2 regions of the Allobranchiibius sp. GilTou38 genome follow, and region 2 is predicted to be linked to the other one. Evidence: riboswitches for the same ligand, from Rfam matches in the RefSeq annotation. Region 2 holds a riboswitch; the other holds the start of a gene.
The links. A riboswitch is a leader RNA that binds a small molecule or an ion and turns the genes downstream of it on or off. The one in region 2 is predicted to bind S-adenosylmethionine.

Region 1: it holds a riboswitch for S-adenosylmethionine, as region 2 does, so the genes downstream of both, JOB34_RS14375 (aminotransferase class V-fold PLP-dependent enzyme) here and JOB34_RS09060 (homoserine O-acetyltransferase) in region 2, are expected to answer to the same signal.

Annotation. Positions count from the first base shown of each region.
Region 1 covers NZ_JAGEKN010000010.1:25,237-39,740, reverse strand. Annotated here, with positions in the region: gene JOB34_RS14390 (hypothetical protein) at 197-940, opposite strand; gene JOB34_RS14385 (SatD family protein) at 937-1,596, opposite strand; gene JOB34_RS14380 (endonuclease/exonuclease/phosphatase family protein) at 1,639-2,595, shown strand; gene JOB34_RS14375 (aminotransferase class V-fold PLP-dependent enzyme) at 2,621-4,048, opposite strand; SAM riboswitch class IV at 4,101-4,215, opposite strand; gene JOB34_RS14370 (SPFH domain-containing protein) at 4,383-5,333, shown strand; gene JOB34_RS14365 (hypothetical protein) at 5,345-5,623, shown strand; gene JOB34_RS14360 (DNA translocase FtsK) at 5,863-8,409, shown strand; gene JOB34_RS14355 (ion channel) at 8,406-9,101, shown strand; gene JOB34_RS14350 (hypothetical protein) at 9,117-9,938, shown strand; gene JOB34_RS14345 (dipeptidase) at 9,979-11,154, opposite strand; gene rimO (30S ribosomal protein S12 methylthiotransferase RimO) at 11,223-12,719, shown strand; gene pgsA (CDP-diacylglycerol--glycerol-3-phosphate 3-phosphatidyltransferase) at 12,737-13,336, shown strand; gene JOB34_RS14330 (CinA family protein) at 13,343-13,831, shown strand; gene JOB34_RS14325 (helix-turn-helix transcriptional regulator) at 14,000-14,299, shown strand; gene JOB34_RS14320 (Fpg/Nei family DNA glycosylase) at 14,435-14,504, opposite strand, start outside.
Region 2 covers NZ_JAGEKN010000006.1:840,535-855,038, forward strand. Annotated here, with positions in the region: gene JOB34_RS09045 (DUF3488 and transglutaminase-like domain-containing protein) at 1-253, shown strand, start outside; gene JOB34_RS09050 (RNA polymerase sigma factor) at 344-1,729, opposite strand; gene JOB34_RS09055 (universal stress protein) at 2,034-2,390, opposite strand; gene JOB34_RS09060 (homoserine O-acetyltransferase) at 2,439-3,629, opposite strand; SAM riboswitch class IV at 3,674-3,787, opposite strand; gene JOB34_RS09065 (DUF4192 domain-containing protein) at 4,060-5,043, opposite strand; gene JOB34_RS09070 (YkvA family protein) at 5,141-5,491, opposite strand; gene JOB34_RS09075 (EcsC family protein) at 5,512-6,222, opposite strand; gene JOB34_RS09080 (sulfurtransferase) at 6,307-7,188, shown strand; gene JOB34_RS09085 (SufE family protein) at 7,209-7,664, shown strand; gene JOB34_RS09090 (hypothetical protein) at 7,661-9,229, shown strand; gene JOB34_RS09095 (DNA polymerase) at 9,271-10,965, shown strand; gene JOB34_RS09100 (PAC2 family protein) at 11,030-11,947, opposite strand; gene JOB34_RS09105 (HIT family protein) at 12,088-12,513, opposite strand; gene JOB34_RS09110 (cysteine hydrolase family protein) at 12,743-13,309, shown strand; gene hrpA (ATP-dependent RNA helicase HrpA) at 13,350-14,504, opposite strand, start outside.

The DNA.
Region 1 (14,504 bases), on a different contig from region 2:
ATGGGTGCAATCTGCTTGCAACGGACCGGCACTGGGCGCCTGCGCAGTCCGCCCGCGGTCACGCGTCGACGCTGTGACCCTGTGGTCATGCCCTGGTGCGGGTGAGACGGACATCCACCGGATCCCCGTCGCACCTGCCCGACCGCGGTGTGCTGAGCGGGGCCTTGGAACCGGGTGACCGATGTCACGCCCGTCCTCAGCGCAGGCCGACGATGCCGAGGGCGCCGAGCGCGACCAGCCAGCTGACGAAGCTGCCGACCAGGAAGTACTCGGTGACGGCATCGATGCCGAGGCCGGAGATCTCCTGGCGCGCCGATCGACGGGCCTGCAGCTCGGGGAAGCGGATGAGGCCCTTCGCGGCGATCACGAGCCCGGCCGCGGTGATCTGCCCGGCCATGCCGAGCCCGAGGATGAACAGGCGCTCCATCGGACCGAGCAGCCGACCGCCGCGCAGCTCGTCGGAGGGCTGCGGCTGGCCCTCCGGCTTCACCGCGCCGATCGCGGTCAGCACCAGGCGCACCAGCTCGTTGCCGGTGGCCAGCTGCACCGCGCCGAGGCCGAGCACCAGCAGGAAGCGGTCGGGCGACAGCTCGTGCAGCGTGGCGAACGCACTGTGCCGCATCCAGTGGCCGAGCGCGCCGTCGGCGTGACTCGCGCTGCCCGCGGCGATCATCACGACCAGGACGCCCGCTCCGAGCAGGCACAGCGCCAGCGTCTCGCCGTGTCTGCTGCGCGCGGCGCGACCGGCCAGCCAGCGCCACGCGGCGGCGACCGCGGCAGCGAAGACCAGCAGCACGATGTCGGCGGCGTCGTGCAGGTCGGCCACCAGGGCGGCCACGAGGAGAACGAGCGGCCCCACCGCGTACGACGCCACGACGGACCGGACCCGCACCAGGTCGCCGACGCCGACGGCGAGCAGTAGTGCGCCGAGGATGCTCATCGGACGGAGGCGAGGTCGCGGGCGGCGTTCACGATGACTTCCAGGCCCGCGGCGCGGATGCGCTGGGAGATCGCCGACGGGGAGACGTCCTCGGCGCGTGCGATCTCCGTGCGGGACTCGCCCGCCACGAGGCGTTGCAGGATGCGCATGGCTCGTTCATCCAGCGATGAAAGCAGTTGGTCCTGACACACCAGGGCGGCGTTGACCGCTCCCGCGCTGGGGCCGTCGTCCTGCGCGGGGGTGTAGACGGTGCGTACGGCGTGCGTCGCCGGTCGTCGTTCGGCCGCCTGCGCCGCTTCGATCGCCTTGCGGGCGGCCCACCACGCCGGTCCGTCCTGGGTGCCGGCGCGGGCGTCCAGCACGGTGGCACCTCCCCAGCTCAGCCCGAATCGCACCAGCGTCTCGGGCATCAGGCCCAGCCTGATCCGGAAGGCCGCCTCCAGCGCATTGCCCAGGGTTTCGTAGCTGGCCTGGAATTCATCACCTACCGTGATCCGCAGTGCGGTGGTCGCGGCCACCAGGTGGTCGGTGCGGCGCAAGGTGGAGACGAGGCGGGTGTGCAACGCATGGCGGTCAGGGGCGCCCCGGGAGTCCACGATGTCGCCGATCAGGGTGGCGCACGGGTCTGCGTGCTCGCCGGGCTTCATGTCCTGCATATGAAGATCATAGCTTCATAAGGTCAAGATGAAGGAATGTTCTTGAAGTACGCTGCCCTCGTCGTGCTCTGCCTGATGGCGCTGATCGCAGCGTGCGGCATGGCGGCCCGCTGGATCGACGCCGACGGGGTCGCCCCGATCGTGCAGTCGATCTTCCCGCTCTTCGGCACCCTCGCGATAGCCGCGTTCGTCGCCGGCGTCGGCGTGACCGCCGTGGTCGGGCCGACGCGGCCCATGCTCATCGCCTTGGTGGGTCTGCTGCTCATCGCCGCGGTCCCTGTGGCGCTCGCGGTCCCGACCCTGGTGCCCCACACAGTGCACAGCCGGCCCGGCGACGAGGTGATCATGACCTCGAACATGGAGTTCGGCCAGGCGTCGGCGGCCCCCATCATGGCCGCGGTCCGGGCCCACCACGTCGACACGCTGGTGCTGGAGGAGGTCACACCGGATGCGCTCGAACGTCTCGATGCTGCGGGTCTGCGCAACCTCCTGCCGCACCGGGTGGGTCGGACGCGCACCGACTTCCGCGGAACCGTGATCGCCAGCGCCCATCCGCTCACCGAGGAGAGCTCCTTCGTGCCGTACGACGGTGCGGGCATGCCGGTGGCGCGCGTGCAGACCCCGGAGGGCGCCTACCTCCTGAGGGGCGTGCACACCTACGCCCCGCTGCCGAATCTCACGACCCGATGGCGCGCCGGTCTCGACGAGGTGCGTGGCTGGCGCGCCCGTCAGCCGACGGACATGCCGTTGGTGATCGCAGGCGACTTCAACGCCTCGACCGCGATGCCCGCCTTCCGCCGGGCCATCGCAGGGATGACCGACGCTCAACGGGCCACCGGCAGCGGCTGGGTCCGCACGTGGCCGAACGGGCGGTCGTTCCCGCCGTTCATCGCACTGGACCACATCCTCGTGCGCGATTTCGACGTCGTGGCGTCCGGGAGGGTCACGGTCGCCGATACCGACCACCGGGCCGTCTGGGCACGCGTCCGACTGCGCTAGGACGCCGGGGAGGGTCCGCGGCCCGTCACCAGGGGCAGGGGACCGACAGGTCGCGCGGGTCGTCGGCTGCGGTCCAGCCCGTGGACTCGTCGTAGGTGTAGTCCAGCGTGGGTCCCGCCTCGACCAGGCGGCGTACGCCGTCGACGAGGCGGCCCACGTGGTGGGCGCGGGTCGCGAGGCCGATGCTCGCCCGCACCGCGGTGGAGCCGTCGCCCAGGATGCTGTCGCACAAGAGGTGGGCGCAGAAGCGACCGTCGCGCACCGAGATGCCGTACTCGTCGGAGAGCACCAACGACACCAGCGCCGGGTCGTACCCGTCGACCGTGAAGGTCACCACACCCACGTTGGGCCGGTCCTCGCCGAGCACGCTGACCAGGCGGACTCCCGGGATGGAGCGCAGCCCGGTCCGCAACTGATCGGCGAGGGCGGCCTCGTGGCGCTCGATCTCCTCGTGGTGCCGGCGCAGCGTCGCGCACGCAGCGGCGAGCGCGATGGCACCCACGGCGTTGGGCGTGCCACCCTCGTGACGGGCCGCGCCGGAATGCCACGTGACGCGCTGATGACGCACGCGCGCCGTGGCGCCGCCTCCGGGCAGGTAGGGCGATGCGAGGTCCAGCCAGTCGCGTCGGCCGACGAGGACCCCGGCGCCGTACGGCGCGTAGAGCTTGTGACCGGAGAACGCGACCCAGTCGGCGCCGAGGTCGGCGAGGTCGATCTCGCGGTGCGGGGCCAGCTGCGCGGCGTCGATGACCGTGCGCGCGCCGTACTCCCTGGCGGTGGCGATGAGTTGGCGCACCGGCCACACCTCGCCGGTGACGTTGCACGCGCCGGTGATGACGACCAGCTTGCCGCGCGCGTCGCTCGCGGCGAGCGCCGAGCGCAACAGCTGCGCGGCGTCGGAGGCGCTGTTCGGGACCGCGAGGCGGGTGCAGTTGCACCGCCCCCAGGGCAGCAGTGCGGCGTGGTGGGCCGACTCCCAGGCGAAGACCTGGGTGCCGCGGGGCACGCAGTGCGCCAGCAGGGCCAGGGCGTCGGTGGTGTTGCGGGTGAAGACGACCTCGTCGTCGGGGCGCGCTCCGACGAACTCGCCCACGGTCGCCCGCGCCTGCTCGAACCAGCCGGTGGTCACCCGGCTCGGCAGGCCGGCGCCCCGGTGCACCGAGCCGTACGTCGGCAGTGCGGCATCGACGGCATCGCGCACGCTGACCAGCGCGGGGGTGGTCGCCCCGTGGTCGAAGTTCGCGGCGTCCACGACAGTTCGGTGCACGGTGGGCACCCCGAGTTCGTGCGCCACGGTGAGCGGCAGGTGGGCCTGCACCTGGGGCAGGCGGTGGGGCGGAAGGTCGCGGACGACGCGTAGTGCGGCGCGGGGCTCGCGGGGTACGGCCGTGCCGCTCTCGGTGCTGGAAGGGGTCGCGGTGTCGTGCTGGGTATGTGTTGCCTGGACGGTCACGGGCAGCCTCTCGCCGTGGGACCAGCGGTCGCCGGCAGCATGCCGATACGTCGGTCCGCGCTTGCCACGCGGCGGATGCGGCGTGGCCGGGTCGTCACTCGGAGCACCCCACCGCGGAGGAGGGTTGCCGCTCAGCTAGCCGAGGCTTGACGCTGAGACTCTTGACCTGCGACGAGGCTAACGGATGCGGTGTCCGGTCGTCATGTCGCGATCCGCATCGTGGACCGGTCGCACCGCGGAGGATGCGCTGCGGTCCTCTCACCTGCGCGAAGGGCTTCCGCCCGCCTGGTTTAAGTGCTATTAAAGTGATATCACTTAAACCGAGGAGGACGTCATGTCACAGCAACTGCGGCCCGAGGATCCCGCGTCGGACAGTGCCGATCCGACCGTGCAACCGCCGTCGACGCGACCGGTGGGCCACGAGGGGCGGCGGGTCGACGTCGCCGAGCGACGTGCCTGGTCGGTCAACGGCTTCCTCGCGCTGGCGGTCGCGCTCGTCCTGGCGGCGGTGGCCGTCCGGAGCTTCGTCGCGGGGCTGCCGGCGGTCGGCGTGGTCCTGGCGGTACTGACCGCGCTGGTCGCCACCCCGCTGGTCGTGATCCAGCCGGGTCAGACCAGGGTGGTGCAGTTCTTCGGCCGCTACATCGGGACGGCGCGGCACGCGGGCCTGACCTGGGTGCTGCCCCTCACCACCCGCCGCAACATCTCCGTGCGGGTGCGCAACTTCGAGACCAACGCCCTCAAGGTCAACGACGCAGACGGCAACCCGGTCGAGATCGCCGCCATCGTCGTGTGGCAGGTTGCCGACACGGCCAAGGCCACGTTCTCGGTCGAGTCGTACGGCGACTTCGTCCGGGTGCAGTCCGAGTCGGCCCTGCGGCACGTCGCGACGACGCATCCGTACGACAACCCCAGCGGCACGGGCACGTCGCTGCGCGGCTCCACCGACGAGGTGTCCGAGCAGCTCGCCCACGAGGTCGCGGCGCGTATCGCGGTCGCCGGGTGCGAGGTGCTCGAGGTCCGGATCAGCCATCTCGCCTATGCCCAGGAGATCGCCCAGGCGATGCTGCAGCGGCAGCAGGCCGCCGCGATCATCGCCGCCCGTGAACGCATCGTCGAGGGTGCGGTGAGCATCGTGGAGATGGCCATCACCCGGTTGGAGGGCGAGAACATCGTCGACCTCGACGAGGAGCGCAAGGCGGCGATGGTGTCCAACCTGCTGGTCGTGCTGTGCGGTGACCAGCGCGCCACACCGGTGGTCAACGCCGGCAGCCTCTACCACTGACGGATCGGTCGATGAGCGACTCCGATCCGCCGAGCGAAGACGCCGACGCCGCCGATTCCGGCGACCCCGGCCACCTCGGCGCGCAGCGTCCGCCCGCGCGCCGGTCGTTGCTGCTTCGTCTGGATCCGGCGGTCCACGAGGCGTTGACCAGGCTCGCCCAGGATGAGCTGCGCAGCGTCAACGCCGAGGTGGAGATGCTGATCCGGGAGGCGTTGCGCAAGCGTGGCCGGCTGCCCAGGACGGCCCGTCCCCTGCCTCGGCGCGGCCGTCCGCGCAGCGACGGGGGCTGAGGATTCCGGGCGGTTCTCCGCGTGGGGCGCCTGTGACAGGTGTGACTGACGGCTAGCCTGTGCCCGTGCCGACCCGTCAAGCCCCGAGCAGCACCACGTCGCGCCAGCGCGCGTCCGGTGGCAAGCGTCCGGCGTCCCGGCGCCCTCCGGCACCACGCAAGACGCCCGCCGCGCGCCCGACCAAGGGTGCCAGGGACGGCGGTCTCCCGCTGCCGTTGCGCGCTGTCCGCGGCACCTGGATGGGCGTGGCCCACGTCGCCGGGGGAGCGGCGCGCAGGGTCGGGCACACCACCCACGACGTCGAGCCGGAGCTGCGCCGCGACGGCATCGGATTCGCCCTGATCGCCATGGCCATCGTGGTCGCCGCGCGTGAATGGTGGGGACTGCAGGGCGCTGCCGGCGACGTCGTCCACGCCGTCGTGGCCGGCACCTTCGGCCTGGTCGGCCTCGCACTTCCGCTGGTGCTCCTGCTGCTCGGTGTGCACATGCTGCGTTCGCCACGCGGTTACCAGGGCACCAACCGGGTGATCACCGGACTCGGGATCCTCGCCGTCTCGGCCTGCGGCCTGGCGAGCGTCGCGCACGGCACGCCCTCTCCGACCTACCGCGGGGGAGTGAGCGGAGCCGGCGGCATGATCGGGTTCCTGGCCTCCAGTCCGCTCGTCGCCGCGGTGCACACCTGGGGGACCGTGCCGATCCTGCTGCTCGTGGGGTTCTTCGCCGTCCTGGTCCTCACCGGCACGCCGGTGCAGCAGATCCCGGGGCGGCTGGGCCATCTGCAGGACCGGTTGTTCGGCGAGCGCGCGACCGATGAGGACGACGGCCCGGTCGACGCCGTCGAGCACGACCTGCACGGCGACGAGATCGACGGACCGGGCCGCAAGCGCCGGTCGAGTCGCAGCGCGCGGCGTGCCGCCGAGGAGGACGCCCGCCGCGACGGTGACGAACCGTTCGAGCAGGCCGCCATCGTGGCACGGACGACCAAGAACGGCCGCCGCCTGCGCCCGGGTCAGAAGGTCCCGGAGGGCGACGAGGTGGTCGGCGAGGAACTGCTCGACGCACCGGCCACCGCAGTGCCCACCCCCGCGCCGACGCCGGACGCGGTCGCTCTGCCCGGCACGAGGACGCCGGCTCCGATGCGGGTGAAAGAGGAGCTGCAGGCACCGCCCACCCGCCCGCTGCCGCAGCGCGTCGAACAGCTCGCGCTGGCCGGCGACGTCACCTACACCCTTCCGAACAGCGACCTGCTCGCACCGGGGACGCCGCACAAGACCCGCTCGGCCGCCAACGACCGGGTCGTGGAGTCGCTGACCCAGGTCTTCGAGCAGTTCGACATCAACGCCCAGGTCAGCGGGTTCAGCCGCGGCCCGACCGTCACGCGATATGAGGTCGAGCTCGGACACGGCACCAAGGTGGAGCGGGTCACCGCGCTGTCGAAGAACATCGCCTATGCCGTGGCGTCGGCCGACGTGCGCATCCTGTCCCCGATCCCGGGCAAGTCCGCGATCGGCATCGAGATCCCGAACGCCGACCGCGAGAAGGTCAGCCTCGGCGACGTCCTGCGCAGCCAGGCGGCGCGCTCCAACGAGCACCCGATGGTGATGGGTGTCGGCAAGGACGTCGAGGGCGGCTACGTCATCGCCAACCTCGCCAAGATGCCGCACCTGCTGGTCGCCGGTGCGACCGGCGCCGGCAAGTCCAGCTTCGTGAACTCGATGATCACCTCGATCCTGATGCGGTCCACCCCGGACGAGGTCCGGATGGTCCTGGTCGACCCCAAGCGGGTGGAACTGACCGGGTACGAAGGTATTCCGCACCTGATCACCCCGATCATCACCAACCCCAAGAAGGCCGCCGAGGCGCTGCAGTGGGTCGTGCGCGAGATGGACACGCGCTACGACGACCTGGCCGCCTTCGGCTACAAGCACATCGACGACTTCAACAAGGCCGTCCGCTCCGGCAAGGTGACCCCGCCGCCGGGGTCCGAGCGCGTCATCCACCCCTACCCGTACCTGCTGGTGATCGTGGACGAGTTGGCCGACCTGATGATGGTCGCGCCGCGCGACGTCGAGGAGTCGATCGTCCGCATCACCCAGCTGGCGCGCGCCGCCGGCATCCACCTGGTGCTGGCGACCCAGCGCCCGTCGGTCGATGTGGTCACCGGTCTGATCAAGGCCAACGTGCCCTCCCGGATGGCGTTCGCGACCTCGTCGCTGGCCGACTCACGCGTCGTCCTCGATCAGCCCGGTGCCGAGAAGCTGATCGGCCAGGGTGACGCGCTCTTCCTGCCGATGGGCGCGTCCAAGACGATGCGCGTGCAGGGCGCCTGGGTCACCGAGACAGAGATCACCGAGGTCGTCCAGCACGTCAAGGGCCAGCTCAAACCGCACTACCGCGACGACGTCACGGTGGTGGCGGCGAAGAAGGAGGTCGACGAGGACATCGGCGACGACCTCGACCTGCTGCTGCAGGCGACCGAGCTGGTCGTCACGACCCAGTTCGGATCGACCTCGATGCTGCAGCGCAAGCTGCGGGTCGGCTTCGCCAAGGCCGGCCGGCTGATGGACCTGATGGAGTCGCGCGGGATCGTCGGCCCCTCGGAGGGTTCCAAGGCTCGCGACGTCCTGGTCAAGGGCGACGACCTGCCGGCCACCCTGTCCCTGTTGCGCGGCGACGATGTCGGGGCGCCGTTCGACGGTGCTGCGCAGACACCGCTCGGCGTGGCCGACGATGACGACGACCCCGGCGAGGACGCCTGGTCACTGACGGAGAACGGCCGGACATGACCGTCGCGGCCCCGCGGCGGCGTACCGGCCTGCGGGGCATCCTCGGCACCTACCCCAACGCCGTGCTGCTGATCATCCAGCTCGGCGGCCTGCTGATCTATCCGTTCACCGGCGACAGCACGCCCGGCCGCACGGCGTACTCCGTGGTGCAGCTGCTCGTGCTGGTCACGGCGGTGGCTGCCGTGCGGATGACGCCGGCCCTCACCTGGATCTCGGCCACGATCGGAGTGCCGGCGCTGATCTTCAGCGTGCTGGACGTGCCGCTGCACGACGCGTACTGGGTCACGGTGGGGCTCGACGTGACGCACGCGATCTTCTACCTCTACACGGCGTACGCGCTGATCCGTTACATGTTCGGCGACAACGAGGTCGGCGCCGACGAGATCTACGCGACCGGCGCGTGCTTCACCGTGGTGGCGTGGGCGTTCGCCTATCTCTACGGGCTGGTGCAGACCGTGTGGTCCGGCCAGTTCACGACCGGCACGACGCACCACGGGCCGCTGACCTGGATCGAGCTGGTCTTCCTGTCCTTCACCACGATGACCGGGACGGGGCTCTCCGACATCTACCCCGTCGGCGACCACGCCCGGTCCGTGGCGATGTTGGAGCAACTTGCCGGAGTCAACTATCTAGGCCTGGTGGTCGCTCGACTGCTAGGGATGACCTTGACCAGGTTCCGCAAGGAACCGTGAGCGAAGGGTGCGCGCATGAGTGACGACCGACCCCGGGGTGACGGACCCGATCCGACCAATCCCTACGGACAGCCCGGCCGTGGGCCGGCTGGCGAGCCAGGTGTCGAGCCCGGCCGCGCGGCCCGTCCTCACGACGCCGCGAGTGGCGAGCGCGGGCCCTACGGCGCTGCGGGAGATCCGCAGCGCGAGACGCCCCGGCAGGATCCGCAGTGGCAGTCGGCGACCCAGCGACGCGAGCACCCGGAAGGCGGCGCCCCAGGTAGTGCGGCGCCCTGGACGCAGCCCGGCCAGAATCAGCGCGGCATACCGGTCGTGCGTCGTCGAGCGGGCGCCGGATCGGCGTTCCTCGTCGCGCTCATCGCCACCCTGATCGGGCTGGCCGTCTCGCTGGTCGCCAGCTACGTCGCCGACCACCGGCACTCGATGTCGATCTATCCCCGGACCAATCTGCTGATCGGGGGCCTGGCGCCCTGGCCGTCCTCGGGCCTGCGGGCCGCGTCGGACATCAACCTGAACGCCGGGACGGGGCACTTCGTCCTGGCGTTCGCGGTCGCCGGTGTGGTCCTGCTCCTGCTGCTGTGGGCGGCACTCGCGTCGACCCCCGGGCGTCGCGGCTTTCTGACCGTCCTGCTCGCCGGATGGGGAGCGACCGTGGTGGCCGGGGCGGTGGCGCTCGGGGTCGAGTACCTCGCCATCTCCCACCACGGGCCGTTGGGCCGGCTGTTCACCCTGGCGGTGAGCAGTGGCGCCGACTGGGGCATCCGGGTCGGGTGGGTCGTCGGTGTGATCGCCGCCCTCGGGCACGTGCTGCGTCGTCCCGACCGCCTCGAGGTCTGAGGGGCACCGAAGAGCGCGGCGCGGCCCGAAGGCGCGCCGATCAGCCGTCGAGGTCGGCGTACGTCGCGAGGCTGGGTCCGCGCGTGGTCTGCAGCTCACGAGCCACGTCCTCGGCATCACCGAGCACCCGCAGCACGTTGGCGCCCGCGACCTTGACGAGGTCCGCGTCGGACCACCCGCGATCGCGGAGGGCACCGAACAACCGCGGGTAGCAGCTGACGTCCTGCAGCCCCTCGGGCAGCTCCCGCACCCCGTCGTAGTCGCCGCCGACGCCGATGTGGTCGACGCCGACGACCTCGCGAAGGTGCTCGAAGTGCGCGAGGACGTGCTCGATGGTGGCCTTCGGCTTCGGGTGCGCGACGGAATACCGGGCTCCGAACGCCTCGAAGGCCTCGTGATCGTTGGGGTCGATGCCCTCGGTACGCGCCGCCTCGCGGGCGTCCGCGCGCCAGTCAGCGCACTCCTGCGAGACGAAGTCCGGCACGAAGGTCGCCATGATGACGCCGTTCTCGTCCCGGAGGATCTCCAGCACGTCGTCGGGCGCGTTGCGGGGGCTGTCGCACACGGCGCGGGCGCTGGAGTGGGAGAAGATCACCGGCGCCACCGACTCGGCCAGCGCGTCGCGCATGGTGTCGGCGCTCACGTGGGACAGGTCGACCAGCATGCCGATCCGGTTCATCTCCCGCACCACCTCGACGCCGAATGGGCTGAGGCCCTTCAGCACGGGGGTGTCGGTGGCAGAGTCGGCCCACGGCACGTTCTCGTTGTGCGTCAGCGTCATGTAGCGCACCCCGAGCACATGCAGCATGCGCAGCGCGCCGAGCGAGCAGCCGATGCTGTGACCGCCCTCCGCGCCGAGGAAGGACGCGATCCGGCCGGAGGCGAAGACGCGCCGCGCCTCGTCGGCGGTGCGCGCGAGACCCAGCCGGTCGGCGTACCGGCCGATCATCTGGTGGACGCCGTCGATCTGTTCGAGGGTCGCCGTCACCGCGGCATCACCGGCGAGCGTCGCCGGCACCCAGACCGACCAGAACTGCCCGCCGACCAGGCCCGCGGCCAACCGCGGCAGGTCGGTGTGGGTGCGCCCGACGGTGCCGGCAGCCAGGTCGAGCCGGTCGAAGTCGTAACCCGTCAGGTCGCGCGCGGCCCACGGCAGGTCGTTGTGACCGTCGATGAGGGGATGCTCGTGCAGGAGGTCGGTGAGGTCGCGGGGCATCGGACCATCCCATCACCCCGCGGGCCGTCCGGCGGGAAGGGGCCGCGATGCCAACTACCCTGGGGGTCATGTCCTCCCCTTCGCGCAGCGTTGCGCTCGTCACACTCGGGTGCGCGCGCAATGAGGTGGATTCGGAGGAGTTGGCCGGCCGACTGGCCGCCGGAGGGTGGTCCCTGGTCGACGACGCCGCCGATGCCGACGTCGCCGTCGTCAACACCTGCGGATTCGTCGAGCAGGCCAAGAAGGACTCGATCGACGCGCTTCTCGAGGCCAACGACCTCAAACAGCACGGGCGTACGAAGGCCGTCGTGGCCGTCGGATGCCTCGCCCAGCGCTACGGCAAGAAGTTGGCAGAGGAGCTGCCCGAGGCCGACGCCGTGCTCGGCTTCGACTCCTATGAGGACATGTCGGCGTCGCTGACCGCGATCCTCGACGGTGAGCGTCCGGAATCGCACACGCCGGGCGACCGCCGAAAGCTGCTGCCGCTGTCGCCGGTCGCACGCCAGGGGCAGGGAGTGGCTCAGCCTGGACACGGCAGCCACACCGGTGGCACCCCGCTGAGCGCGGGCGAGATCGCCGGGCCCCCGCAGGACGTCACCATCGAGTCGCCTGCCGGATCGCCGCGGATCATCCGCGCCCGGCTGGACGGACGGCCGTGGGCGCCGTTGAAGATCGCCAGCGGGTGCGACCGTCGGTGCGCTTTCTGCGCGATCCCGATGTTCCGTGGTGCTTTCGTCTCACGCCGCCCTTCCGACGTCCTCGACGAGGCGCGCTGGCTCGGCCAGCACGACGCGCGCGAGATCTTCCTGGTCAGCGAGAACTCCACGTCGTACGGCAAGGACCTCGGCGACCTGCGACTGCTCGACACGATGCTGCCGGAACTGGTTGCCGTGGAGGGGATCTCGCGGGTGCGGGTGTCCTATCTGCAGCCGGCCGAGATCCGCCCCGACCTGCTCGACGTGATGACCTCCACCCCGGGCGTGGCGCCGTACTTCGACATCTCCTTCCAGCACGCGAGCGGTCCGCTGCTGCGCACGATGCGCCGGTTCGGCGACCGCGAGTCGTTCCTGGGACTGCTGGAGCAGGTGCGCGCGCGGTCGCCGTACGCCGGCATCCGCTCCAACGTCATCGTCGGCTTCCCGGGCGAGACGGAGGACGACGTCGCCGAGCTGGAGGAGTTCCTGCTGAACGCCCGGCTCGACGTGGTCGGTGTGTTCGGCTACTCCGACGAGGACGGCACCGAGGCCGAGTCGTACGCCGGGAAGCTGCCCGCCGACGAGATCGACGCGCGGGTGGAGCACATCCGCACCCTGGCGACCGAGATCAACGAGCAGCGCGCCGCCGAGCGCATCGGCGAGGAGGTCGAGGTGCTCGTGGAGGCCTCGGAGTTGGACGAGGACTCCGGTGAGTGGGAGGTCCGCGGGCGCGCCGGCCAGCAGGGACCCGACGTCGACGGCGAGACGATCCTGACCTACGGCGACCGGGTCCGCCCGGCCGTCGGCGACATCGTGACGGCCCGCGTCGAGGACACCCTCGGGATCGACTGGATCGCGAGCCCGCTGTGAGCGGAGAGCACCGCCTGGTGCCCCCGCCCCTCGTGCCGGATCCGGCGACCGCCCCGAGCACCGGGGTGAGCAACTGGAACATCGCCAACGCCCTGACCGTCCTGCGCATTCTGCTGGTGCCGCTCTTCGGGTGGCTCCTGCTGACCCACGGGGGCCATGACACGGCGTACCGCTGGGGCGCGCTGGGGGTGTTCTTCGTCGCGTCCGTGACCGACCGCATCGACGGGGACCTCGCCCGATCGCGGGGTCTGGTGACCGACTTCGGCAAGATCGTGGACCCGATCGCCGACAAGGCGCTGATGGGGATGGCGCTCGTCGGGCTGTCACTGATCCACGAGGTCCCGTGGTGGATCACCGTGCTCATCCTCATTCGCGAGTTCGGGGTGACGGTGCTGCGGCTGTGGGTCCTGCGGCACGGCGTGCTCCCCGCGAGCCGCGGCGGCAAGGCGAAGACCGCCCTGCAGGCGCTCGGGATCGGGTTGTTCGTGTTGCCGCTCGGCGGAATCGTGCACGTCGCGGCCTGGTGCGTGCTGCTCGTCGCGCTGGTCATCACGGTCGTGACCGGCGTCGACTACGTATTCCGCGCGCTGCGGCTGCGGGCCCGGCCGGTGCGCTGAAGCTCGATGTCCGTTCTCGATCCGGCCGACGTGGTCGCTGCCCTGCGCTCCGCGGGTGCCACGGTCGGGGTGGCCGAGTCGCTCACCGGTGGCCTCGTGGTGGCCCGGCTGGTGCAGGTCCCCGGGGCCAGCGCCGTCGTGCGCGGGGGCGTGGTGGCCTACGCCACCGATCTCAAGCACAGCGTGCTGGGCGTGGACGCGGACCTGCTGGCCGCCGGTGGCGCGGTGCAGGCCGAGGTCGCCGAGCAGATGGCGACCGGGGTACGCCGGGTGCTGGGGTCGACGTACGGTCTCGGGACGACGGGGGTGGCGGGTCCGACCGAGCAGGACGGGCAGCCCGTCGGGCGCGCGTTCGTGGCGGTGGCCGGTCCGGAAGGGGTGCGGGTGCGGCAGCTGGACCTGTCGGGCAACCGTGACTCCGTGCGGGAGGCGTGCACGGTGGCGGTGCTGCGACTGCTGGCCTCGGGCCTCGACCCGACGGGCCGGCTGGATTAATCGACTCGACGAGCGCGTTCATATCGGTGGAAGCTCGCACACTGCCTGCAGGTGGTGCCCCACACTCCTGTCGGCATCAATGAGTAGTGTGGGTGCACTGGATGAGGGCATCCGCCCACGATCCCCGGACCGCACCGGCCGACGACATGAGGACACTGGGAGGCGTTCATGATCTTGTTACGACGCGAACTCGGTGACGTCCTTCGCGACCAGCGCCAGGACCAGGGCCGCACGTTGCGCGAGGTCTCTGCCGCGGCCAAGGTGTCTCTGGGCTACCTCAGCGAGATCGAGCGCGGTGAGAAGGAAGCCTCCTCGGAGCTGTTGTCCTCCGTCTGCTCCGCCCTCGGCATCCCGCTCTCGACGGCGCTCTCTCAGGTGTCCCAACGCGTCGCTGCCGCCGAGGCCGTGAGCGCGCCGGTGCCGCTTCCCGTGCACACCGCGCGCACGCCGGTCGTCTCCGCAGCCTGACCCCCTCCCACGCACAGTGGAGTCCCGGCGCGCTCGATAGGGCGCGCTACGCCCCACAACGACTTCAGCTGGATCTCGTGTCAGCGAACGCGCTGTATGGCGCGCGTCTGTTCCACATCTGCTCGGCGGTGGTCCTCAACGACCGATGGGGCGCTGCCGCTTCCCGTCGTCGGTCGGTCCGAGTCCGCCCTGGCAGTGCGGGCAG
Region 2 (14,504 bases):
GGCGCACTACCGGTTGCACCTGGTGGTGGGTCGGGAGGGGCAGGAGTCGCTGCACCGCGCGGTCGACGTGCTGGAGCGGGTCCGCTACAGCCCGCGACCCGGTCCGGGTGACGATCTGTCGGCTCCCGCCGACGATCTGCTGATGCGGATCCGCCGGAGCCGCTCGTTCCGTACGCGGGTCGTCGCCACCTTGTTCCCGCGGTCGGGACGGCGCGCGGTGCGCTCCCTCTTCTCGAGGCGCACGCGGCGCTGAGGGACCGGCGACGGACCGCGGCAGATACGCAGAAGGCCGCGCACTCTCGCGAGCGCGCGGCCTTCTGTTCCTCCGATGTCGACCTGGAGGTCAGTCCAGGTAGTCGCGCAGCACTTGCGACCGCGACGGGTGACGCAGCTTGCTCATGGTCTTGGACTCGATCTGGCGGATGCGCTCGCGCGTCACGCCGTAGACCTTGCCGATCTCGTCGAGCGTCTTGGGCTGGCCGTCGGTCAGACCGAAGCGCATCGAGACCACGCCGGCCTCCCGCTCGGACAGGGTGTCGAGCACCGAGTGCAGCTGCTCCTGCAGAAGGGTGAACGAGACGGCGTCCGCGGGCACGACGGCCTCGGAGTCCTCGATGAGGTCACCGAACTCGGAGTCGCCGTCCTCACCGAGCGGGGTGTGCAGGGAGATCGGCTCGCGGCCGTACTTCTGCACCTCGACGACCTTCTCCGGGGTCATGTCGAGCTCCTTGGCGAGCTCCTCCGGGGTCGGCTCCCGGCCCAGGTCCTGCAGCATCTGACGCTGCACCCGGGCCAGCTTGTTGATGACCTCCACCATGTGCACCGGGATGCGGATGGTGCGGGCCTGGTCGGCCATGGCACGCGTGATCGCCTGCCGGATCCACCAGGTGGCGTACGTGGAGAACTTGTAGCCCTTCGTGTAGTCGAACTTCTCGACCGCACGGATCAGACCGAGGTTGCCCTCCTGGATCAGGTCCAGGAAGAGCATCCCGCGACCGGTGTAGCGCTTGGCCAGCGAGACCACGAGGCGCAGGTTGGCCTCCAGGAGGTGGTTCTTGGCGTTCTTGCCGTCCTGGGAGATCCACCACAGCTCGCGCTTGAGCTTCATGTCGATCTTGTCGCCGGAGTTCAGCTTCTCCTCGGCGAACAAACCCGCCTCGATGCGCTTGGCGAGGTCGACCTCCTGCTCGGCGTTGAGCAGCGCGACTTTGCCGATCTGCTTCAGGTAGTCCTTGACCGGGTCGGCGGTCGCTCCCGCGGTGACGACCTGCTGGGCCGGGGCGTCGTCGTCGTCGTTCTGGCTGAGCACGAATCCGCCGGCGGCCTCCGAGGCCTCCTTGGCGGCCTGACCGTCCTGCTTCGCGGTGGTCTCGTCGGTGGACTCCTCCGGCTCGGCCTCGGACGACGCGGCGGCCGCGTCGGCAGCCTTCGCGGCCCGTGCACGCTTGGCCGTCGCGGTCTTCGCGGCAGCGGCGGTCTTGGCGGCCGCGGCCTTCGTGGTCTTGGGAGCCACCTTGGTCACTGTGACACCGTCGTCCTGGCCAGACTCGACGGCGGCCTTGGCCGGTGCCTTCTTCGCGGCGACCTTCTTGGTGGCCGCGGCCTTCTTGGTGGTGGTCGCAGCGACCACGGGGGTGCGCTCGGCGGCGGGGGTCACCTCGACACCGGCCGCGGCGAGGGCGCGCAGCACAGCAGGGGCGCGACGTACGTCGTGCCCGGCCTCATGCATGGCCGAGGTCAGCTCCGCACCGCTCACGCCTCCGCTGGTCCGCGACGTACGCACCAGCTTCTCCAGGGCGGGGTGGGAGATGTGCTGCGGCAGCTCGGACGCAGTGTTGACTTTGGCCACGGGTGGTCACCAACTACCTTTCGAAACAACAGCATCGGCGCGATGAGCGCGCGCGACACCGACCGCTTAGGGCGGCATCGAAGTTTGGGGATCGTGAAGCTCGTCCGCCCAGGTCGGCGACAGCCTCTGGTTACCATTATAAAACGACTTCGGCCGTGCTCCGTCCACCGGCCGATCGGGCCGCTCAGGGCTTGACCGCGAGCACCGGACAGTCGGCGTCCAGCAGGATCCGTTGCGCGTGCGAGCCGAGGATGAGTTTACCGACCGCGCTGCGCCGTCGTAGGCCGATGACCAGCAGTCGAGCGGACCGGGACCGCACCAGATCGAGCAGGAAGTCGGTGATGTCATCGCCGTCCGGGTCTGCGACCTCCGCCTGCACCCCGTCCGCCCGGATCCGCTCCAGCGCCGCGTTCAGCTCATCCCGACGCCCCCGCGACGGGACGACGATGAGCGGGCCGCCGCCGTCGCGCGCCTCGTCGGCCGCGCGGGTGATCGCCGCCTCCCCCTCCGGGCTCGGCAGGTAACTGACCACGACGCTCATCGTTGCCTCCTTGGACCGGCGGGGCGGGCTCGACGTCTGCGGCCGACGCTACCCGACCTCGCGGGGTCGCACCCCGCGGACGGCATCCACCGCGTCAGCCACCGCTGCGGCGATGGCGTCGGTCTCAATCAGGAAGCCGTCATGACCGTGGGAGGACGACATCACCTGCACCCCGCCTCGCCCGTGGGCCTCGACGATCTCCTGCGACAACTCCACCGGGAAGAGCCGGTCGGAGTCGACGGCGACCGTGCGCAACATTCCGTCGTACGCCCCGAGCACGTGCGCGAGCGAGCCGCGCCCGCGGGTCACGTCATGCGTCGCCATCGCCCGGGAAAGTTGCAGGTAGGACCCGGCGTCGAAGCGGGCGGTCAGTTTGGCGGCCTGATGGTCCAGATAGCTCTCGACGGCGAACCGGCCGTCGCTCATCGGGTCCTCGGCGCCCTGCGGGTCGCGCCCGAACCTGGTGTCCAGCTCGGCGGCGCTGCGGTACGTCGTATGCGCGATCCGGCGGGCGAGGCCCAGCCCTTGCCGGGGGCCCGGTCCGTGCCCGTAGTAGTCGCCGCCGAGGTAGTCCGGGTCGGAGGTGATCGCGAGTGCCTGCGCCTGGCCCCAGGCGATCTGGTCGGCCGTGGCGCGGGCGGTGCTGGCGATGACGAGCGCGCCGTCGACCCGGTCGGGGTGACCCGCCACCCATTCCAGTGCGCGCATCCCGCCCATCGATCCGCCGAGCACCAGCCGCCAGCGGTCGATGCCGAGCGCGTCGGCGAGCCGTGCTTCCACGGCGACTTGGTCCCGCACGGTCGTCGCCGGGAACCTCGCGCCCCACGGGCGACCCGCCGGATCCGATGATCCCGGACCTGTCGTGCCGCGACAGCCGCCGAGCACGTTGCTGGCGACCACGAACAGCTCGCGGGTGTCCAGCGGCGCACCCGGCCCGATGAGCCCGGGCCACCAGCCGGCGGTGGGCTGCCCGGGCCCGGCCGGGCCCACGACGTGGGAGTCGCCGGTGAGTGCGTGCTCGACCAGGACGGCGTTGTCGGCGTTCGCGTTGAGGGTCCCCCAGGTCTGGAACGTCACGGTCACCTGGGGCAGCGGCACACCGCTCTCCAGAGTGATCTCGGGCAGCAGCAGGGCTCGAGATGCGGGGTTGGTGCCGACGGGCGGGCGCACCCAACGGTCAGCCGGGCGCGCAGCGTCGCGCTCCGGGGTCGGTCGGTGGCGTTGTTGCGTCACAGTCATCGGCGACTTCCGGCTCAGGGGGCCGGTGCCTGGAGGGATGGCTGACCCCGCGCTTGCCGGTGCCATGTCGACATCGGCCTTGTCCTCACCCGGGGCACCCCACCGCGGTGGAGGGTTGCCGCCCAGTCAGCCGGGGCTTGGCACTGGGACTCTTGACGTCGACCACCGTAGCAGCGGGACTTGGTGCCCGACCTCGGCTCCAGCACACCGGTGCGGGCGGGCGACGCACGCGGGCGCAGGAAAGTGACCGCACCGCCGACACCCCACCCCGGCGCCGTGCGTCGGCGCAGGAAAGTGACCGCACCGCCGACACCCCACGCACGCGACGTCCAGCAGCGCGAGCGGACCGCAGCGCTCCCCTCCACGCCGCTCGAGAACCCGCCGTCTCCACAGCAGAGCGGCCGCAGCGCCGACACCCACCCGGGCGGAGTCAGGCGCACCGGCGGGGACGGGCGCCGAGCTCCACCGCCCTGCCCAGCAGCCGCGCGAGCCGGTATCCCGGGTCGATCCGCAGGGCCTGCTCCACCGCGACGGCCGCGAGCGCTCCGGAGCCGCTGCTCCACGCCGAACCGGCGATGAAGGTCAGCACCGGAGGACGCATCCACTCCGGGAGGCAGTGCAGCCACTGCACGAGCCTCGCCCGAATGGCGCGGGGATCGAGAGCCCCCGCCACGTAGGGGGACAGCGCAGGCGTCGAGGGCGTCGGGCCCGGCAGGCCGGGCGCCACCCAGCCGAAGACCTCGTCCCGCACGGCCGGGTCGGCGATCGCGCGGCTCAAGGAGGCCAGCATGGGGACCGGCATCTCATGGATCGGTGCCGAGCCGTGCAGGATCTCCCACATCGCGGCGGTGAGCGCAGCCGGGCGCATCGGCCGATCAACGACGGGCGCGGCGCCGACCGCCCGCGCGACCTCCGTGCGGCACTGGTTCAACGACGCGCGCAGGTCGGCACGCGAGGCGTGCGGCGCGATCCCGTCCAGCACCGACTCGAAGACCGCATCGACCCGGTCCGGGTCCGGCAGCGCGGCGGGACGTCTCGGGCAGCTTCCGCAGCCGCACCGGTGGGCCCACCATCCGCCGTCCCGGGTCACCAACAGGTGCGCCGCGTCGACGTCGTGGGCCCGGAGCACGTCGTAGGCCACGTCGAGCAGTCGGGTCGGCGCATCCTGCGGCACGGGAGGGGTGTCCACGAAGGCGCAGCACAGCGCGCTTCGCACCCCGGCCCGGGCGAAGACCTGCCCGATACGACCGATCCCGGGCAGGAGGTCGTCCTCCTCCCCCAGGTCCAGGCGGGCGACCACCCGGATCCGTTGGTCGGCGAGCCCGACGACGACCAGGGAGTCGGTGGGCCGGAAGCCGAGCTCGTAGGGCAGGTAGGCGATCAGTTCGCCGAGGCCGTGCAGAGTGCTGCGCATGCGCCCACCGTGGCGCGGCGCGACGCACGCGGGACGTCCGCCCTCAGGGGGTGTGGATGTCTCCTGGGTGCCTCGGGGGATGTGGACGACCGACGGGTCAGCGCAGACGACGCCCGCGCACCGTGTGCTTGCGGGCCGCCTCCCAGGCCAGGAAGTCGTCGGTGTCGTGCACCAGCGCGTTGGCGAGCCAGGCGAGGACCACGGCGTCGTCCGCCAGGCCCACGATCGGTGCCAGCTTCTCCGGGATCAGGTCGACGGGTGAGGCGATGTACGCGGCGGCGGCGACCATCGCGGCGACCCGGGCGGGTGAGGATCCGGTGTACTCCTTGGCGGCCACCGCGCGCACCATCCGGGGCAGCGCGGTCAGCCGCGCCGCGACGCTCGGCCCGGACGGGTCCGCCACCGAGGCGATCGAGTCCCGCAGGGAACGGACCGTGGAGGCACTCATCCGACGACTCTGCCGCGGGCTCATGCGCTGGCGCTCGCAGTGCCGGGCGATCCCGGCCGGGCCACCGGGAACTGGATGCGGGCCGTCTTGGCGACCTTGTTCAGCAGATAGACGTCGAGGCCGGCTCCGACGACCCCACCGGCGAACGGGATCGACTTCCCGAGCCGGGGCAGCAACTTCTCGCTGACCTGGGCGATGAGACGGAAACCGACCGCTTTGTCGATGACCATCCGGGCGGCGGGCGGCAGACCCCTGGTCGCGAGGTTGGCGAGCCGACCGGTGCTCACCACTCCGGCCTTCTTCAGCAGCGCGTCGGCCTCCCCGCCGACCAGCGCCAGAAGGATGGCTGATCGCAGATCGGGGTTGCGCAGGTCGTAGCCGCGCAGGTGCGCGATCGCCGCCGTCATCCGGGTCGCCAGCGTATAGAAGCCGGCGATGTTGGCCGGCAACGAGACGGTCATCGTGACGAATCCGCCCAGCCCGGTCACGAACCCGCCGGCAGCAGCAAGTCGTCGGTGGTCGGCGATCACCTTCTCGATGGCCGCGTCGACGTCGCCGCCGCTCTCCTGCAGTGCCCGCTGGGCCACGTGATCAGCCGAGTCGAAGCGTCCCTTCCCGTCGATGCCGACGTCCATCAGCCGGTTCGCCAGGGTCATCGAGGTACCGGCGAACGCCCCCTTGTTCAGGTCGAGTTCGGTCGATTTCTTGGAATTGCGATGAAGGAGGGCCACGAACCCATCGTGCCAGTAGCCGAGCCGGGCCCGCGGAGGCTGCGCGTGCATCGGCTGCAGAGCGCCCCGGCGTAGCGTGGCGCCATGGCTGCCCCCACTGACAACGACCCGGCATTCCAGCACTTCGCGCACCCGGAACGGCTCGTCTCCACGCAGTGGCTGGCCGACGCGCTGGACCGCGGCGAGGACCTCGTCGTGCTCGAATCCGATGAGGACGTCCTGCTCTACGACGCCGGCCACATCCCTGGTGCGCACAAGCTCGACTGGCACCTCGACCTGAACGATCCGGTGAGCCGCGACTTCGTCGACGGCGAGCACTTCGCGCAGGTGATGGGCGAGCGCGGCATCGGCCGTGACACCACCGTGGTGATCTACGGCGACAAGAGCAACTGGTGGGCGGCGTACGCACTGTGGGTCATCACGCTCTTCGGCCACGAGGACGTGCGGCTCCTCGACGGCGGCCGGGCCGCGTGGGCGGCCGAGGACCGCCCGCTGACCCGCGAGGTGCCCACCGCGACACCGGTGCAGTACCCGGTCGTACGACGCGAGGACCCGCCCATCCGCGCGTACCGCGACGACGTCCTGGCGCACCTGCCCGGCCCGCTGGTCGACGTACGCTCCCCCGGCGAGTACAGCGGTGAGCTGCTGAGCATGCCGGACTACCCGCAGGAGGGCGCGATGCGCGGCGGCCACATCCCCGGCGCGCGATCCGTGCCGTGGGCGCGGGCGGCCGCCGAGGACGGCCGGTTCCGCGGGCGCACCGAACTCGAGGCGATCTACCAGGGCGAGCAGGGGCTCGCGCCCGACGAAGACGTGGTCGTCTACTGCCGCATCGGCGAGCGGTCGTCGCACACCTGGTTCGTCCTCACCCATCTGCTCGGCTTCGGATCGGTGCGCAACTACGACGGCTCGTGGACCGAATGGGGCAACTCGGTGCGGGTGCCGATCGAGACCGGCGCACCGTGAACGAGGACCTTCCCGCCCCGATGGCGGAGCTGGCGGACGACTTCAACGCCCTGGAGCCCAAGGACAGGTTGCAACTGCTGCTGGAGTTGAGCGACGAGCTCCCACCGCTGCCGCAGCGGTACGCCGACGAGCCGGGCAAGCTCGAGCAGGTGCACGAGTGCCAGTCCCCGCTCTTCCTCGCGGTCGAGGTGGACGACCGGGAACGGGTGCACCTCTTCTTCCAGGCCCCACCGGAGGCGCCGACCACCCGGGGGTTCGCCGGCATCCTGCACACCGGGCTCGACGGTCAACCCGCGCGTGCGGTGCTCGACGTACCCGATGACGCCGCATGGAGGTTCGGGCTCGCAGAAGCGGTGTCTCCGTTGCGAATGCGTGGGATGCTGGCCATGCTCTCCCGCATCAAGAGACAAGTCCGCGAACGTACGTCGGGGATGCCTGTGCCCGACCACACCGGTGAGGTTCGAGAACACCTATGAACAAGAAGGCATTGATCGCGATCCCCGCAGTGATCGCGGTGATCGGCCTCGTGCTGCTGATCATCGGATTCGCCTCCGGTGGGGGTGCGAAGGTCTCGTCGTTCTCCAACGGCGCCCGCGTCACCTCCTCCGACGCCGGCTTCTCCCTCTACAGCAAGGACAAGGCCGCTCGCGCCGCCACGGTGTGCACGGCGGTGTCCAACGGCAAGACGTCCACGATGGGGCGTCCGAGCTCTGATTTCTCGGTCAAGAGCGGCGGAAGCACCTACTGGGAGGTCGCGCGCAGCACCGACGGCATGACCAAGGGCGACTACACCGTCAACTGTGCGGGTAGCAACAACCTGTTCGCCGGCACCCGCGCTGACAAGGTCGGCGGCGGCTTCAAGGTGCCCAGCATCGTCCTCGGCCTGATCCTGCTCGTCGGCGGTCTGCTCGGCGTCGTCCTGCTCAGCCTGCTGGGTCGCAGGAAGACGGCTGCGGGCGGCGCCCAGGGGCAGTACACGGGCTACCAGCAGGGCAGCGCCTACGGCCAGGGGTACGGCGCGCCCGGCGCGTACGGCTCGTCCTCGGGTCAGCAGGGCCGGCAGGGTGGCTACGGCCAGCAGCCCGCTCAGCAGAGCGGGTACGGCCAGCAGCCCGCCCAGCAGAGCGGGTACGGCCAGCAGGGCCAGCCCGGCCAGCGGGGTGGCTACGGCCAGCAGGCCGCCCAGCAGGGCGGGTACGCACCCCAGTCCGGCCAGGGCAGTCAGTCGGGCAGCGGGTACGGCCAGCAGGGTGGCTACGGCCAACAGCCGGGCCAGCAGGGTGGATACACACCTCAGTCCGGCAGCGGGTACGGCCAGCAGGCTCAGCCCGCACAGCAGGGCGGCTACGGCCAGCACTCGGGCCAGCAGGCTCAGCCCGCACAGCAGGGCGGCTACGGCCAGCACCCGGGCCAGCCCAGTCCGTCCGGTGGCTACGGTCAGCAGGGTGGGTACGGCCAGCAGCCGGGCCAGCAGGGCGGGTACGCACCCCAGTCCGGCCAGGGCGGTCAGTCGGGCAGCGGGTACGGCCAGCAGGGTGGTTACGGTCAGGGTCAGCCCGCTCAGCAGGGTGGATACGGTCAGCAGGCTCAGCCCGCTCAGCAGGGTGGGTACGGCCAGCAGCCGGGCGGATACACCCCACCGTCCGGTCAGTCCGGTCGGTCCGGTCAGTCCGGCCACTCCAGCCAGCCCGGCCAGTCCGGGACTGCCTACGGCCAGCTGCCCTCCCAACAGGGCGGACACGGCCAGCAGCCGGGTCAGTCCGGTGGGTACGGCCAGCAGCCGGGTCAGTCCGGTGGGTACGGCCAGCAGCCGGGTCAGCAGAGCGGTTACGGCGAGCAGCCCTGGCAACAGGGGCAACAGGGGCAACAAGGGCACAGTTCGACCCCGGTCGATCCGGCCGACGCGCCCACCACGGCCATCTCGGGACTTCCCGTCGATGACCAACAGGGTCAGCAGAACCAATATGGTCAGGACGGTGGCCGGCGCCCGCAGGGCGAGCGTGACGAGCACGGCACCGACGACCAAGGCGGGCAAGGCTGAACCAGTCGACTGTCACCGCACGGGCCCCGTATCCCTCGTGGATGCGGGGCCCGTTGCTCGGCCTTGCCGTCGACGCGCGCACGGGCGAGGTGGCCATCGCGACGACTGCCGACTCACCCGGCACCGCGCAGATCGACCACCAGGCGCACCTGTCCGAACCCGTCCGCGCGGGCGAGTTGATCGCCGCTAGGGACGGCGACACCGCCCATCCCGTGCGCTGGGTCTGGTGGTCCGACCAGGTCCCTCGCGCGCTGCTCGCGCACGGCATCCGCCCAGGCCGCGGACTCGACCTGTTGCAGACCGACCTGCTGCTGCACGGCGGTGCCCGAGCCGCGCCCGAGCACATCTGGGCCCGCGCGATGGGCCTGGACCCTGACGGCGTGCCTGCCCGCCACCAGGGTGATCTGTTCGACAGCCCGGACGACCCGCCCGTCGGGAGCGACGGGCCGCAGCCCCTAGACGAGCAGGGCTACCTGCGACCGGGTTTCCTGGCCGCAGAGGGGTCGACCGCTTCTCAGTGGGCGCATCTGGCCGTGCGCGTGGCCGAGCAGCAGACACAGCAGCTGCAGGAGCGTCCTCGGGCGGTGGCGACGGCGTACAGCGAGTCGGGCGCCGCGATGCTCGCGCTGGAGTTGGAGCGCACCGGCCTGCCCGTGCACCGGCCCACCCTCGAGCGGCTCATCGAGGCCTCGGCCGGACCTCGGCCGCACACTCCGCAGGACGAGATCGACGCGCGTGCGGTCCGCGATGCCGCCGTGCTGGCGCTGATCCCGCCGGGGCGGGCCGTCGATCTGCGCAACCCCGAGCAGGTGCTCACCATGTTGCACGGGTTGGGGATCCGGGTGGACAACACCCGCAAGTGGGAGCTGGATCGATACCGCGGCACCCACCCCGTCGTCGACGCCCTGCTGCGGTGGCGGGCCGACGAGCGCATCGCGACGACGTACGGCTGGGCGTGGCTGCGCGACCATGTCGGACCCGATGACCGACTGCGGGGGCGGTGGCACTCCTTCGACGGCGGGGCGGGGCGGATGACCGCGGAGGCGGGGCTGCACAACCTGCCGGCCGCTCTGCGCCCGGCGGTCGTCGCCGCGCCCGGGCACCTCTTCGTCCGCACCGACCTCGGCCAGATCGAGCCGCGCGTACTGGCCGTCGTCTCCGGCGACCCGGCGCTGATCGCCGCGACCGCACAGGACGACCTCTACCGCACCGTCGCCGACCAGCTGCGGGTCGAGCGGCCGATCGCCAAGGTCGCGGCCCTGTCGGCGATGTACGGCGGCGCGGCGGGTCAGGCGGCCGCGGCGCTGGAGGGTCTGGACCGGGCCTACCCCACCGCGATGGCGTATCTGCGGGCAGCGCAGGCCACCGGTGAGAGCGGGGGCTCGATCACGACGTACGGCGGACGACTCATCACTGTGCCGCGCAGCACCGAGCAGGCTCAGGCGCGGGCGCGGGGGCGCTTCGCCCGCAACGCCGTGGTGCAGGGGGCTGCTGCGGAGTTCTTCAAGGCCTGGGCGCTCACCGCGCGGCACGCGATTGCGGCGTACGACGCCCGCATCGTGCTGTGCCTGCACGATGAACTCCTCGTGCACGTGCCCGAGGAGCACGCTCCCGCCACGGCGGCCGCGGTCGACTCCGCGCTCCAGGACGCCGCACGCCGCTGGACCGAGGGCTCACCGGCGCGTTTCGTCTCCGACACCGGCATCGTGCGCAGCTGGGCCGACGCCAAGGCCTGACTCGACAAAATGGACATGCAGGGCGGGGCACATGTGCCCCGCTCTGCATGTCCGAAACGTGAGATCAGTTGGAGTTGTCATCCGACTCGTCGCGCAGGAACTTCTCCAGCTCGGCGCCGATCTCGTCGGCGCTCGGCAGTTCGGCCATCTCGTTGGCCAGCAGGTTCTGCCGCTGCAGTCCCTCCTGGAACGCGTCGTACTGCTGCTCCAGCCCCTGCACCACCTCGACCACGTCGGGGTTCTCGGCGACCTGGCGGCCGATCTCGGCGCGGTGCAGTCCCGCGACGGCGGTCAGCTCCTGCATCGGGATGCTGAGGCCGGTGAGGGCGCACACCGCCCGGAGCGCGGCCACAGCGGCGTCACCGAAGTCGGTCTGGGTCAGGTAGTGCGGCACGTGGATCGCGAATCCGGCAGTGTCGATGCCGGATTCGGCCAACCGCAGGTGCATCAGCGACTCGAGGCTCGAGGGGATCTGCACCATCCCGAAGACCGGGTTGTTCTCCGGCATCAGCCGCTGGTCGCTGGCATAGCGCGTCATACCGACCGGGCGGGTGTGCGGCACGGCCATCGGGATGCCGTGAGCGCTCACGACGAGCTGCACACCGAGGCGGCGTACGAGCATCCGCACGGCCTCGATCACGCGCTCCCACTGGTGGTCCGGCTCCGGGCCGGCCAGCAGCAGGAACGGGGTGCCGTCGTCGTCGGTCATCCGGAAGAGCGTCAGCGCCGGGTCGTCGTAGTCGCTGTAGTGGTCGCGGTCGAACGTCATGACCGGACGGCGTCCGCGGTAGTCGAGCAGTTGGTCCAGGTCGAAGGACGCCACCACCGTGTGCTCGAGGGTGCCGAGCAGGTGTGACACCACCTGCTTCTGGGTGTTGCCGGCGTCGATGAGGCCACCGAGCGCCACGACCATCGTGTGAGCGCCCAGCTCGCTGGGATGGGTGTCGTTCTCGAAGCGATACAGCTCCTGTGGATCCTGCACGGTGCTCTCCTGCTGACGAATGATGCGCTGTTCGCGCCTTCCTCTGCCCGTTCCAACGCCCGGCCAGCGCGCACGATTCCCGCGTGGCACTCCCCCGTCGCGCGGTCTGCGTCACTGCCCGCGCGGGACGCCGGCACGCGTCAGGCGGGGACCTGCTCGCCGTATCCGAGAGTGCGCAGCCGCGCACGGAGCCGGTCGGCGTTCGTGGCCAGCACCTGCGGGTCCTGTCCGTGCGTGACGGCGTTGACGTCGAAGTCGCCGTGACCGTTCGCGGGCCAGACGTGCACGTGCAGGTGGGGCACCTGGAAGCCTTCGATCAGCACTCCCGCCCTCCGTGCGCCCCACTCCTGCACCTGCGCGCGGCCGATCACCTTGCCGACCGACATGAGGGTGGCGACGAGGTCGTCGTCCGCGTCGAGCCACTGATCCACCGGTGTACGCGGCACGACCAGCGTGTGTCCGTCGGTGAGCGGGTCGACCGAGAGGAACGCCACGCACACCGGGTCCTGCCACACGATCTGGCCGGGGATCTCTCCGTCGATGATCTTCTCGAACAGGGTGCTCACGGGGCGCCTCTCGACCGCAGGGACATCGGGTCCGGCCAGCATCTCAGGTCACGGGTGCCGTCTCATCCCCGTCCGTGGCGCTGGAGGCTCACGGCCGTCGTCGGCGTGCGGCAGTTCTCACCGGGTTCGGCACTGCGGCGTCGCCGGGCTTAGCGTGGAGCTCCGAGCATCGACAGCACTGGATGGGACCGCGATGACCGAGCACGCGACGCTGCGACAGTTGAGCGGCATGCCAGAGGCACCCGCGCCGTTGGCCGACTCGACCTTGATCATGATCGACCTCCAGAACACCTACACCCGTGGCGTCATGGAGCTGGACGGCGTCCAGGCGGCGCTGGACCAGGCTGAGGAACTCCTGTCGAACGCGCGGGACGCCGGCATCCCGATCCTGCACGTCATGCATGACGACGGTCCGGGATCGCCCTACGATCTGCAGGACGACATCGGCCAGATCGTCCCGCGCGTCGCCCCACGTGACGGCGAGCCGGTCATCGTCAAGAATTACCCGAACGCCTTCACCGACACCGATCTTCACGAGCGGCTGCAGGCCGCACCGGGCCGCGACCTGATCATCGCCGGGTTCATGACCCACATGTGCGTCAACTCGACGACGAGGGGGGCGTTCAGCCTCGGATACTCGCCGTCGGTCGTCGCGGGGGCTACGGCGACGCGCGCCCTACCCGGCACCGACGGCGGCGCCCCGGTGTCGGCCGCTGCCCTGCAGGCCGCCAGCCTGGCCGCCCTCGCCGACCTGTTCGGCGTCGTCGTCGGCACACCCTCCGACATCCCGGGCTGACCGCTTCGAGCGTGGTCGTCGCATCCGGGCCGGCCACGTATCAGGTGGTCGGCGCCGCCTCGATCCGGTCCATCGCCTTGCGCAGTCGCTGCACCGAGACCGCCCCTGAGGTGCCGAGCCGTTGGGCGAAGAAGCTGATCCGCAGCTCCTGCACCTGCCAGCGCAGCCGGCGTACGGCGTCCTCGCGGCGGCGCGCGGGCGGCAAGCCCTCGATGAGGTCGCCCAGCTCCCGCTCGACGGCGTGCACCTCGTCCATCCGCTGGGCGTCGCGGGCGATGTCCTCCGGCGCACGTTCGAGGCGTTCGAGCATCCCGCGCAGATAACGGTCCAGATCGCGCAACCGGGAGGCGCCCGTCGCCGCTATGAACCCGGGATAGACGAGGCCTTGATGCTGCCGGCGCACGTCGGCGACGAGCTCCGCGACGGACGGGCGGATCATCGAGTCGAGTGCGAGCTGTACCTCGCGGGAGTGGTGCAGCACGGGCACCAGGCCCTCCACGATCGACAGCACCTGCGCCGACGCCTGCTGGCGTGTCTGCCGCAGCACCGCGTCGAACCGCTCCCGGGTCCGCACCGGCCCCGGTGAGGAGTCCGCTGCCACCACGGCGTCGACGGCGGCGGCCAGGACGTCGGAGAGCACCGCCTGCTGGTCGGCGTGCGGTCCCCAACCGAGCGCGAGCCGCTGGGCGTTGTCGAGCATCCCCAGCAACCGCGACCAGGGCACATCCAACTGCAGCAGCAGCAGGCGGCGTACGCCGGCCGGGTGCTCGGCGTCGCGCTCCGCGGCGCTCGGCAGCACCCGCAGGGCGACGCTGTCTCCCTCGTCCACGAGTGCCGGGTAACCCTGCACGGTCCGCTTGCCGACGCGCTCGGCGAGCTCGGCGGGCAGCTCCTCGAAGTCCCAGGTGGTCAGTCCGGATCGCTCGATCTCGCTGCCGGCCCGGGACAGCACCGAGCGCACCCGACCGGAGAGCTGCTCGCGCAGGGCGGACAGGTCCTCACCGTGCGAGAGCGCGCGGCGCCGCGAATCCTCAACGCGGAACGTTGCTTTGAGGTGGTTGGGCACTCGGTCCCAGTCCCACTGGTCGGCCGGGACGCGCACGCCGGTGAGTTGCTGGAGTGCTCCGGCGAGCTCGGTCGTGATGGAGCCGCGTGCCGGGTCCATCAGCGGCAGCGCCCGCGCCGCGACGTCGGG